One region of the Bacillus sp. z14 (2026) genome, then DNA from elsewhere that is predicted to be linked to it. Evidence: riboswitches for the same ligand, from Rfam matches in the RefSeq annotation. Region 1 holds a riboswitch; the other holds the start of a gene.
The links. Region 1 has a riboswitch for S-adenosylmethionine ahead of AC4G3O_RS06280 (methionine ABC transporter ATP-binding protein). Riboswitches for the same ligand answer to the same signal wherever they lie in the genome.
Positions count from the first base shown of each region.

Region 2: another riboswitch for S-adenosylmethionine. It lies ahead of AC4G3O_RS11610 (methionine ABC transporter ATP-binding protein); the one in region 1 lies ahead of AC4G3O_RS06280 (methionine ABC transporter ATP-binding protein).

Region 1 is NZ_JBZFQK010000002.1:69,826-76,168, reverse strand. Features, by position in the region: gene glpX (class II fructose-bisphosphatase) at 1-721, opposite strand, end outside; gene AC4G3O_RS06295 (iron-containing alcohol dehydrogenase family protein) at 1,016-2,119, opposite strand; gene AC4G3O_RS06290 (MetQ/NlpA family ABC transporter substrate-binding protein) at 2,324-3,148, opposite strand; gene AC4G3O_RS06285 (methionine ABC transporter permease) at 3,169-3,840, opposite strand; gene AC4G3O_RS06280 (methionine ABC transporter ATP-binding protein) at 3,830-4,843, opposite strand; SAM riboswitch class I at 4,924-5,030, opposite strand; gene AC4G3O_RS06275 (pyridoxal phosphate-dependent aminotransferase) at 5,526-6,343, shown strand, end outside.
Region 2 is NZ_JBZFQK010000003.1:105,095-111,437, forward strand. Features, by position in the region: gene sufD (Fe-S cluster assembly protein SufD) at 1-727, opposite strand, end outside; gene sufC (Fe-S cluster assembly ATPase SufC) at 745-1,530, opposite strand; gene AC4G3O_RS11595 (YuzK family famiily protein) at 1,890-2,042, opposite strand; gene AC4G3O_RS11600 (MetQ/NlpA family ABC transporter substrate-binding protein) at 2,325-3,158, opposite strand; gene AC4G3O_RS11605 (methionine ABC transporter permease) at 3,172-3,840, opposite strand; gene AC4G3O_RS11610 (methionine ABC transporter ATP-binding protein) at 3,837-4,868, opposite strand; SAM riboswitch class I at 4,982-5,093, opposite strand; gene AC4G3O_RS11615 (O-acetylhomoserine aminocarboxypropyltransferase/cysteine synthase family protein) at 5,187-6,343, opposite strand, start outside.

The sequences.
Region 1 (6,343 bases):
CCTGAAAATCTCCTCCCAGACATTTTAGTGCAGTTGCAGTGATGACACCCTCTGGAGCTCCGCCTGTACCGACAAGCATATCAATATCCATTCCATCGATTCCAGTTGCTATAGCGCCCGTTATATCAACATCAGAGAATAACTTCAACTTCGCTCCCAGTTCGAGAACCTGTGCCATTAAAGTACTATGCCTGTCGCGGTCCTGAATCATAATGGTCAATTCTCTTACATCTTTTCCAAGGGCCTTCGCAACTGATTGCATATTCTCTTTTAAGGAGGCATTTATATTAATACATCCTTTTGCATTTGGCCCAACTGCGATCTTTTTCATATACATATCAGGAGCATGAAGCATGCTTCCACTTTTCGCAGCAGCCAACACAGCCATTGAATGATTTTTCCCTTTAGACATTAACGTAGTACCTTCCACCGGATCAACAGCTATATCAATTGCCGGACCGTTCCCATTTCCCAGCATTTCATTGATATAAAGCATTGGCGCTTCATCCATTTCTCCTTCACCAATTACGACTCTTCCACACATATCGATTGTATTTAAATGATGCCTCATAGCCCTTGTCCCTGCACCATCTGCTTCAATCTTATTTCCCTTTCCTATCCAGGGATATGAAGCAATAGCTGCCTGTTGAGTAACATGTAGCAGATCTTCTGCAATTTGCTGTACGGTGTGTTTCTTACTCGCATACTTGGTGAATTCCATAATCAACTTCCTTCGTTTAATAGTAAATTTCCCTATCCATTTTAGGGTTCATTTATACAAATAAACAAGTTTATAATTTTGGTAATAAACTATGCAGCCAGATAAGCATTTTAATTAGGAAAAAACAACTTTATTTACATGTAAAGATAAGGCTGTTTTCATAACATTATTGCTAACGACTAATAAAAAAAGTAGACAGCTTTTTAACTGTCTACTAAGAAACCTGCACAATCAACTAATCCTAAAACACCTTCTAATTCCTAGAGTGGATGATGACCGTTTATGTAAACAACTTTAGCAAGATTTCTCACTCTCACAAACAAATTGCTCCAACTTCTGAATTGCTTCCACTACCCTCTCAGCTGTAACCAATCCAATTGACATTACATGAATCGACTCACCCGTAACTGTTGCTTTTTCAGCAACCTCAGCAATCAGCGCTTCCGTTATATCTTCCACACCTAAATCTGTTAAGGATAATGGAAGGCCCAACTCCTCATAAAACAGTCGAAGCTCTTCAATTTCTGTCCATTTGTCTTCCAGCACTAGCTGAACTAAAATGCCATATGCCACCTTATCACCATGCAAGGCGTGATGAGTTTCTTCAAGTACCGTTAAACCATTGTGAATCGAATGAGCGCCAGCAATTCGACCGTAATAATCACCATAGCCCCCAACCATGCCACCAAACATAATAATCGTTTCCACTACTTTGACGAAATCATCATTTACTTCCCCAGCCTTTGCAGCTTCAACAGCTCCACGGGCGAATTTTAGCAATAAATCCTTACATTCTCTTGCAGCAAAATGAGCAATTTGCAGTGGAACAGTCTTATTATCAATTACAGCCATCTGTACATCCGCTTCGTACCATTTCGCAAGAGTATCTCCAATACCGGCAATTAACATTTCTATTGGAGCATCAACTAAAATTTGCGGCTCCACTAGCACCAGACTGGTACAAACCGGATATATATCATAACGAATGAAAGCTCCGGAATCATCATATATAACGCTTAAAGGCGTCCATGGCGAACAATTAGATGCCAATGTCGGAATGAGAATGGACTGCCTTTCAGTCGCATCGCAAACCGCCTTAACAAGATCGAGTATCTTTCCGCCTCCGACACCTATTACCGCATCCAATGAATGATGCTTGACCAGCTTAGTAACCGCCTCGATTTCGGCAAATGAGCACTCGCCTCCGTACGTATATTCTTCCAATTCTACCTCTGCCATTTGCGGCCAATACGGCTTTACTGCCTCCCAGGACTTTTTCCCACGAACCACAAGAACTCTGCGGAGATTGCGTTCCAGCAGCTTAGCTTCCAATAAATCTAAAGCGTTATCTTTCAAAATATATTCACTTGGAGCACCATGAACTGAAAAAACAGTCATTTTCATCACTCATTTCTATTTGCTGTTAAAAACATTAATAAAGTGGGAAGTGTTATCTTTATATATTCTGTATGTCTAACCTTACACCCGCCATGCTCCTTCTATGGTTTTGTATTGTTTACGAATTAGTTGTTTAATCTAAGGGATATACAGCCTTAGTATTTATACATAAAACAAAGAGAGAACTGAGGACATTTTTTCTTATTATTTCATCCATTCAGGCTTGCCGAAGCCGACAAATTCTTCATCGATTATTTTTTCGAATTCATCAGATTCTACCACTGATAAAATATCCTTAGCTAGCTGTGAATCATCATTATTAGCCTTTACAGCCACTAAATTTCGATACGGATCAAGCATATTCTCAAGCGCTAATGCACTTAATAAGTCCATATCTGCAGCTAATGCGAAGTTTCCTGGTACTGCTGATAAATCTGCACTGTCAATAGATCGAGGTAGCTGTCCTGACTCTAGCGGCTGGAATTTTAAGTTTTTCTTGTTTTCGATTATGTCCTTTTCAGAAACTTTAAGGGGTTCTGCATTTTCATCTACTACAATTAATCCTTCATCTTGAAGTGTATTGAATGCGCGAGCTGCATTTACCGGATCATTCGGAATTGTAATCGTCGCTCCGTCCTTCACTTCATCCAAAGATTTATACGTGTTTGAATAAATACCCATCGGCGCAGTCGGTACTTTAATTAACCCTGTCAAATCCATGCTGTTCTCTTTTTCAAAGTTTTCCAAGTAAATAGTATGCTGAAAAAGGTTCGCATCAATATCTCCACCATCTAACGCTTTATTCGGTTGAATATAATCACTGAACTCCACCACTTCTACTTTGTATCCCAATTCTTCCAAGCCTGGCTTGATTGCTTTCGTTGCCATATCACTATAAGGACCAGAAGTAGCTCCAATTTTAATATCCTTTGACTCTGAGCTTGCATCCTCAATGCTTTCATTGCCGCTGCAAGCTGCCAATGTACCTACCACTAAGAATAAAATAAATGCTGTTAACCCCTTTTTCATGAAATAATTCCCCTTTTCTATTATCTTTTATCTATAACTTTTGCGATGAAATCACCGGCAAGTTGGATAACCTGAACCACTACGATTAAAATAATAACAGTTGCAATCATAATGGTATTATCATAGCGATAATACCCATAGCGAATCGCTAAATCACCAATACCGCCACCACCGACCGTTCCTGCCATAGCAGAAAACCCAATCAAGCTAATTAATGTAAGTGTAATACCCGAAATGATACCTGATCTCGCTTCGAGCAATAGTACTTCCTTAATAATCATCCACGGTGTCGCACCAGCTGCTATCGCGGCTTCAATAACACCTTTATCAATTTCTCGTAAAGACGTTTCAACGATTCTCGCAAAAAACGGAATAGCTGCGACTGACAGCGATACGCTAGCAGCTGTTGGTCCAATCGTTGTCTTTACAACAAATTCGGTCAATGGCATAAGAGCAACCAATAAAATAATAAATGGTATTGATCGGACCAAATTGACGACAAATCCTAATATCCTCTGAACCGTTTTGTTTTCCCAAAATAAACCCTTTTCTGTCACATATAATAGAATTCCAACTGGTAAACCAATCACGATTGCGACAGCTAAAGAAATGGAAATCATGTAAATCGTCTGCAAAAATGCTGTGTTAATTTCAGGAATAAGCTCTATAAAGTGGTTGAAATCAAAGCCCATGTTGGAACACCTCCACTTCTGCCTCTCGACTTTCTATATAAGATATCGCTTTATTAATCTCTTCCTTCTGTCCGCGAAGCTCCATGATAAAAATACCTAAAGGCAATTCCTGAATATATTCAATTGAGCCATGAAGAAAATTGCCTTTTACATTAAATTGCTGAAGCGTATCCGATATGACTCCCTCACCGGCAACCGTTCCCCTAAACGTCACCTTGACAATCGGACCCTTGCAACTTTGGTAAATAGCGTCAGGTATATCGAACGAAACAACACTGTTAATGAATTCCTTCGTAAGATCGGCATGGGGTTTAGCAAAAATATCATACACCGAGCCTTCCTCAATGACCTTGCCATCCTGCATAATCGCCATTCGATTACAAATTTCCTTTACTACATTCATCTCATGTGTAATCAACACAATCGTAATATTGAGCTCCTTATTGATTTTTTTCAACAAATTCAATATTGATTTCGTTGTCGTCGGATCTAGTGCTGAGGTCGCCTCATCACAAAGGAGTACTGTCGGGTTATTCGCCAACGCCCTTGCAATCGCTACACGCTGCTTCTGTCCCCCACTTAGCTGCGAAGGATACACTTCACGCTTTTCAGCTAATCCGACCATTTTCAACAGTTCTTCTACTCGGTCTTGTATTTGAGTCTGCGGCACTTTTGCTGCCTTTAAAGAAAAAGCTATATTTTCAAAAACTGTTTTCTGGCTAATAAGATAAAAGTGCTGAAAAATCATCCCGATTTTTAAGCGTGCATGACGCAATTGCTTGCTTCTCAACTTAGCCAGATCAATTCCATCAACTGTGATATTTCCCGATGTTGGACGCTCCAACAAATTAATACAGCGTAGCAGCGAGCTTTTACCTGCTCCTGAGTACCCGACAATCCCGAATATCTCGCCTTTTTTAATTGTTAAGGAAACGTTGTCAACTCCATTTACTATACCGCTTTTAGTTTTGTAAATCTTATTAATATTCTGAATTTTTATCATATGCCAACCTCTATCTCTACACATTTTTTGAAACAAAATGCCCCTCTCATCTGAAAGGGGCATCGAAATACATCTATCTCGACTTATCTTTCAGAATGTAATACATTCTGCAGGAATTGGCACCTTCCCTATTAAGGGGGTTGCCGGACGTCATAGGGCCTAGTCCCTCGGTCGCTCTCGATAAGCTATAGCTTTATTTGATTTGTTTATGATATTACAGACTTCAGAATAGTCTGTCAACAAAAACCTTTTTGACGTAAACTGTTGAACCGCTTTCATCATTGCAATTTCAATAAAATATTCCAATCCACATACATCGGATTAAAAAACTCCCCATTCTTCTTCGTAGGGCTGAACTGACGATAATGTAAAACTCTACATTTTCGCAAGCTTACTGAATAACACTTTCATCGCTCACTATTTTCATCTGCCAAACAAGCTCATTTAATGTATAGTCTCCACATTTCACATTTTCCGAAAAACAATCATTTCTGAAAAAGCTACCACACCCACTTCATCAAACGTTCCCCTATAATCTATGACTCAGCAAATCTAATAACCATTTACTACCGCTATATTCAAATTCTTTCAGCTCACTATAGACATTTCTAAATAAAGGTTATAGAATTTTATCTATTATTTAAATATTCAAAACTATATTCTCTTCGTAAAGGTGAATTATATGACATATTCAGAACGCTTAAAAAAACTGCCAGTCCAATTTTTTGCAACACTTGTCCTAAAAGTTAACAGCGCTATAGCTGAAGGCAGAGACATTATTAATCTCGGACAAGGAAATCCTGATCAACCTACTCCTGCGCATATCGTCAAAGCCCTGCAAGTGGCGGCTGAAGATGCACAAACTCATAAATATTCTCCATTTCGGGGTTTGGAAGAGTTGAAAGAAGCGGCAGCACAATTTTATCACAAGCAATATGGCGTCGAGGTTGACCCTAAAACTGAAGTTGCCATCCTTTTTGGAACGAAGGCCGGACTAGTTGAGCTACCAATGTGCTTGCTCAACGATAGAGAGCTAATGCTCTTGCCAGACCCAGGCTATCCCGACTATTTATCTGGAGCTGTATTAGCAAACGTAAACTATGAAACTTTTCCACTAACAAAAGATAATCAATTTTTGCCGGATTATGAAAGCATCCCTTTAGAACAAAGGACCCATGCAAAGCTAATGTATTTAAACTACCCAAATAATCCTACCGGAGCTACCGCAGATCATGCTTTTTTTGAAAAAACAGTATCATTTGCAAAAGAAAATAACATTACCGTACTTCATGATTTTGCCTATGGAGCTATTGGCTTTGATGGACAAAAACCTATCAGTTTTCTTGAAACGGAGGGTGCAAAAGAAGTCGGCATTGAAATGTACACACTCTCGAAAACTTACAATATGGCAGGCTGGCGTGTTGGCTTTGCTATCGGAAACCCAGCTATCATCGAAGCACTCAATCTCATTCAAGATCATCTTTACGTCAGCCTCTTCCC
Region 2 (6,343 bases), on a different contig from region 1:
AGGTTTTCATATCTTTAGATAATGTATCAACTGCACCATATTTAACGACCGCATTGTTGCCGACGATAACCTCAGAAATGATATTTCCAATAGTCTCTTTGCCGTCAACCAATGAAATATAGTTTTCAACGTACGTTACGGAGCTGCACTCTTCAGCAACAACAAGTACGTGATTATATAATTCAGTCTCAGCATTATCAATCATGAAGATAGCCTGGATGGGTTCTTCAATAACCACGTTGCGTGGGATATAAAGAAAAGCTCCACCATTAAAGAGTGCTGCATGTAAAGCTGTAAGCTTATTCGTTTTTACAGGAACACTTGTAGTCATGAAGTATTTTTGCAAAAGTTCAGGATGTTCTTTAGCAGCAGTCCTGATATCTGTAAAAATAACACCTTTATCTTTAAGTTCCTGAGATACTGTCAAATAAGCAGCTGTATTGTTTCGTTGTACATACAAACTTCTGTTCTCATCAGGATTGATCAGCTTTTTCACGTCTTCAGCAAGTTCATCAATAGATGTAAATGTCTCGCTTGTAACGGAGTTCACTTTCATATCCTCTAATTGCCATTTATCAATCTTCGTTTTATCAGGTCTCGGCATAGGTAGCTCAGCTGAGGCAGAAAGGGCGTCTAAACGGAAGCTTTCAAGCCAGGCAGGCTCACTATGTGCTTTTGAAAAAGATGATACAACATCTTTTTCGAGTAATGTAGTTTCGATTGTCATAACGATCCTCCTATTGCTTATGCTTCAATTCCTACTGTTTCGTCTTCAATACCTAATTCTTTTTTAATCCAGTCATATCCTTCTGCTTCTAAGCGTTGCGCTAGTTCTGCTCCACCGGATTTCACGATTTTACCTTGCATCATTACGTGAACATAATCTGGAGTAATGTAGTTCAATAAGCGTTGATAGTGAGTAATCATTAGGCAGCCAAAATCTTCGTTTCTCATTTGGTTGATTCCTTTGGAAACAACTTTCAGCGCATCAATATCTAAACCGGAGTCGATTTCATCAAGAATCGCAATGGCTGGTTGCAGCATTAATAATTGAAGGATTTCATTACGTTTCTTTTCACCGCCGGAAAAGCCTTCATTTAAATAACGTTGAGCCATATCTTGATCCATTTCTAATAGATCCATTTTTTTATCCATTTCTTTAATGAATTTCATTAAGGAAATTTCGTCTCCTTCTTCACGTTTACTGTTAATAGCAGAACGCATGAAGTCGGCATTAGTAACCCCAGTAATTTCACTTGGGTATTGCATTGCTAAAAATAGACCGGCACGAGCACGTTCGTCAACTTCCATTTCAAGAACATCTTCACCGTCCATTGTGATGGAACCACTTGTTACTTCATATTTTGGGTGACCCATGATAGCAGATGACAATGTAGATTTTCCTGTACCATTTGGCCCCATAATTGCATGGATTTCTCCACCTTTAACTTCAAGGTTTACCCCTTTAAGAATCTCTTTACCTTCTATTGAAACATGTAAATCTTTAATTGTAAGAACTGAACCAGCCATTCTTATACCTCCAATATATAGTCATCTAAAGTTTTAGATTATTTCTATTCTCAATTTATTCTCATTACAATCTTATAACAAATCAAATCTAGATTCAACTTTTTGAAACGAGAAAATTACATAAAATGGACATAATATTTTAACATAATACTTAGCTTTACTGACATTATAATGTTAATTTTCACGAAAGAAAAGAACCAGCATGATCTTTACCAACCACCCTGATTTTAAAGACGGCAGTAACATTTTTGCACTAATTGAAAACATAAAAACAGGTAGAAGGAGAAATTGATTTTTCTTCCGCTACCTGTTTTTATGATTATCACTTTTAGAATTATTCACTTTATCACTTGATTCATTTACCCATGTACTCTTCTATTCACATCATTTAAGATTTGATTACTCTTCATATAACTACGTTCACGCTTCTCTTCTACTTTCATACGCACTTCAAGATTCTGACTGTAAACTTCATAGCCAACTCCATGTGCCTGCCTCATCGCTTTTTCCATTTCATCTGTTACTCTAAGCTGTAACTGATTGTCAAAGATAATGAATCATTCCTTTCCATTTATTATAATAAGGGTATCACTTTGCAGAAGAACCCTCAAAGTCTATATACCACACTGAGCACATCTTAAAAGTGATATTGCGTATTTCTTCTAGGAAATCCTTGATTATCCTGAAAAATAATACCAGAGAAGAAAATAATTCATTGGAAAAGCATCTTATAATACACCTATTATATGATAAAAAAGGTGCAGCTAAATGAATAGCTGCACCTTTTTTGTCTATTATTTATTTGATGGGATAACGGACCCTTTGTAGTTTTCATTAATGAAATCCTGGATATCTTTAGAATGAAGAACTTCAACCAATGTTTTAATTTCTTCCTTATTCTTATCCTCAGATCTAACAGCAATAATGTTTACGTATGGATTATTATCAGCACTTTCCAATGCAATCGCATCCTCAGCTGGTACAAGATCCGCTTCAATGGCATAGTTGGAATTAATCAGTACTGCATCGCCTTCATCATTATTGTAAACCTGCGTAAGCATAGGTGCTTCAATATCCGTTTTAAACTTTAAATTCTTCGGATTTTCCGCAATATCATCCACAGTTGCTTTAGTTTTATCAATGCCTTCTTTTAGCTTTATTAAGCCTTCTGTTTCTAGCATAGATAACATACGTCCATGATCAGCTACTGAGCTGCTCATAATGATGCTTGCGCCTTTTGGTAGGTCATCCAGGCTGTCGTATTTTTTAGAATAAACACCAATCGGTTCAATATGGATTCCGCCTGCATTGGCGAAATCATACCCATTATCCTTCACTTGACTCTCAAAATAAGGGATGTGTTGGAAATAGTTAGCGTCAATTGAGCCATCTTCCAATGCTTTATTCGGCATTACATAGTCTGTAAATACTTCAACTTCAAGTTTAATACCTTTTTCTTCAAGAAGAGTTGCTGCTTCTTCCAATATTTCTGCATGTGGAACATTTGATGCGCCAATTTTAATCGTTTTTAGTTCTTTGTCCCCGGAATTGGATTCATCTCCTGATCCACCGCAGGCTGCCAATAATAGGGTTAATCCTAAAACAAGTATGAACGATAACTTTTTCACTTTGGTTTCCTCCCTAGCGCTTATCTAATTTTCTTGTTATAAAATCTCCAATAAATTGGAGAATAAACACAATAATCAATACTAAAATAGTAGCAACAATCGTGACATCTGTCTGTCCGCGGCTAAACCCTTCCAAATAGGCAAGGTTTCCAAGTCCGCCCGCACCAATCATACCTGCCATCGCTGTATAACCTACAAGCGCAATTGCCGTAACTGTGATACCAGAAACAAGTGCAGGCAGAGATTCAGGAATTAGCACCTTCCATATGATTGTAAAGGAAGTGGCCCCCATCGATCTTGCTGCTTCGATTACACCTTTATCAATTTCACGCAATCCAATCTCAACCATTCGCGCATAGAATGGAGCAGCACCTATAATTAAAGCTGGCAAAGCCGCATTGACACCGATAATACTTCCTACTAATGCCTTTGTGAAAGGAATTAACAACACGATTAGAATAATGAATGGAATGGAACGGAATATGTTAACGAAAGCACCTACAATTCCGTAAATCACTTTGTTTTCCCACATATTCCCCTTTGAGGTCAAGAATAATAGCAGACCCAATATAATTCCAAGGAAAAAAGTTGCGATTAATGAGACACCTGTCATATACAAGGTTTCCCATGTCTTTTCATAAATTCGTTCCCAAACTACATTTGGTAATAATGTTTCCATCATTCTGAAATCACCTCCACACCAATTTCCTGATTGTGGAGATAGTCAATCGCTTTCGCCACTTCAGCAGCATCACCGTCTACATGAATAAATAACGTTCCATAGGACCCGTGCTGAGTCTGCGAAATTTTACCCTGTAATATGTTTACATTGATTTTGTAAGAGCGGATAACCTCTGATAAAACAGGGGTTTCAGCTGATTCGCCAATAAAGGATAATTGTACAACTTTCCCCGTCGGATATTCAGCAAGCAAATGCTCAATCGTCTCTTTCGTTTCTTCTGGCTCAGTCACTTGCTGTACAAATCGTTTAGTAATCGGAGCATTTGGTTTTTTAAATACATCAAGTACTTTTCCGCTCTCGACCACTTTCCCCATCTCCATCACAGCAACGCGATGACAGATTTTACGAATAACATGCATTTCATGTGTAATTAATACGATTGTCAAGCCAAGTCTTTTATTTATATCAACGAGCAAATCCAAAATATCGTCTGTAGTCTGAGGATCAAGTGCTGATGTCGCCTCGTCACAAAGAAGAACCTGTGGATTGTTCGCTAATGCGCGCGCTATACCGACCCGCTGCTTCTGACCGCCGCTCAACTGAGATGGATAAGCATTTTCACGGCCATCTAATCCTACCAGACTTACAAGTTCCTTCACTCTTTCTTTACGTACCTTGCTTGGTACGCCCGCAATTTCTAAAGGAAACTCTATATTTTCGCTGACTGTCCTTGACCAGAGGAGATTAAAGTGTTGAAAAATCATACTTATTTCCATTCTGGCTTTTCTTAATTCAGCGCCTTTTATAGCAGCCATATCTTTGCCTGCCACCAAGACACTGCCTTCTGTTGGCTTCTCTAAACCGTTCAGCATTCTAATGAGGGTACTTTTTCCCGCACCGCTGTACCCAATAATTCCAAAGATCTCGCCTTTTTCAATAGATAATGAGACTTGATCCACTGCTTTGACAGCTGATGAACGTTTAAATGTTCCTGAGAAGGTCTTCGATACATCACGTAATGTAATCATGAAAAGTTCACCTGCTCTTTCTATCAACCTATAATTAAAGAATAACTTCAGTTAAACAAAAATGCCTTTCTGCGGAGGCAGAAAGGCATGATTTATTTATAACATGTTCCTTTCTCTCATCTCCCAGGATTTATTATCCTGTGTGAATTGGCACCTTTTCAATCATAAATGATTGCCGGTTGCCGGGCGTCAAAGGGCACTTCCCTCGGCCTCTCTTGATAAGAGTACTAAACTATTCAATTAAATCTAACTGTCTGCTATCCTATCATGTTGAAGAAAGAACTGTCAACACCAAAGTCTGCATAGCATGTTCAATATTTATTTCACAACCACCTCAGTGGAAGCTATACCTGTTGCTTTTTCAATCGCAAGCTCCAATTCTTCAATTAGATCTTCTGCATGTTCAATTCCAACAGACAGTCTGATTAAATCCTCCTGTACACCTGATGCTTTTAATCCCTCTTCACTTAGTTGCTGATGAGTCGTGCTTGCCGGATGGATAATTAGGCTCTTTGCATCTCCCACATTGGCCACATGGGACCACAGTTCAACGGAATCAATCAGTTTTTTACCTGCCTCACGTCCACCCTTTATTCCAAAAACAACGACTGCTCCAGCACCTTTGGGTAAATATTTCTTCGTTTTTTCGTAATCAGGGTGATCTGAATCTCCTGGATACAAGACCCACGATACAGCCGGATGCTGTTTTAAATAGTCAACTATTAATCTCGTATTGGCTACATGCTCCTTCATCCTCACATGCAGAGTTTCCAATCCGAGAATAAATTGAAAGGCATTGTACGGGCTTAAGGAAGGACCTAAATCTCTCAACAGCTGAACTCTGGCCTTCACAATAAATGCTGCTGCACCAATTGCTTCACTGTAAATCAGATCATGATAGCTTGGATCGGGTTCAGTAAAGCCCGGAAATTTAGATGAATTCCAGTCAAACTTCCCTCCATCGACTATGACCCCGCCTAATGTGGTTCCATTTCCAAGCAGCCATTTCGTAGCTGAGTGTACGACGATATCCGCTCCAAACTCAATCGGACGGGATAAATAAGGAGTTGCAAATGTATTATCAATGATTAACGGAATTCCAGCTTCATGAGCAATTTCCGCCACCCGTTCAATATCAAGAACCTGCAGGCTTGGATTTCCAATCGTTTCTCCAAAAATAGCTTTGGTCTTTGATGTAATCGCTTCTCTAAAATTTTCAGTGTCACTTGGATCCACGAACCTTACGTTAATACCATACTTAGGGAGAGTATTGGCAAATAAATTGTAGGTTCCGCCGTATAGAGTGGACGCAGAGATAATTTCATCACCTGCTCCCGCAATATTTAGGATTGAGAGTGTTATAGCTGCAGCACCACTTGATACCGCTAAAGATCCAATGCCACCTTCTAATTCTGCTATACGTTCTTCGAATACACTTGAAGTTGGATTATGGATTCTAGTATAAATATAGCCAG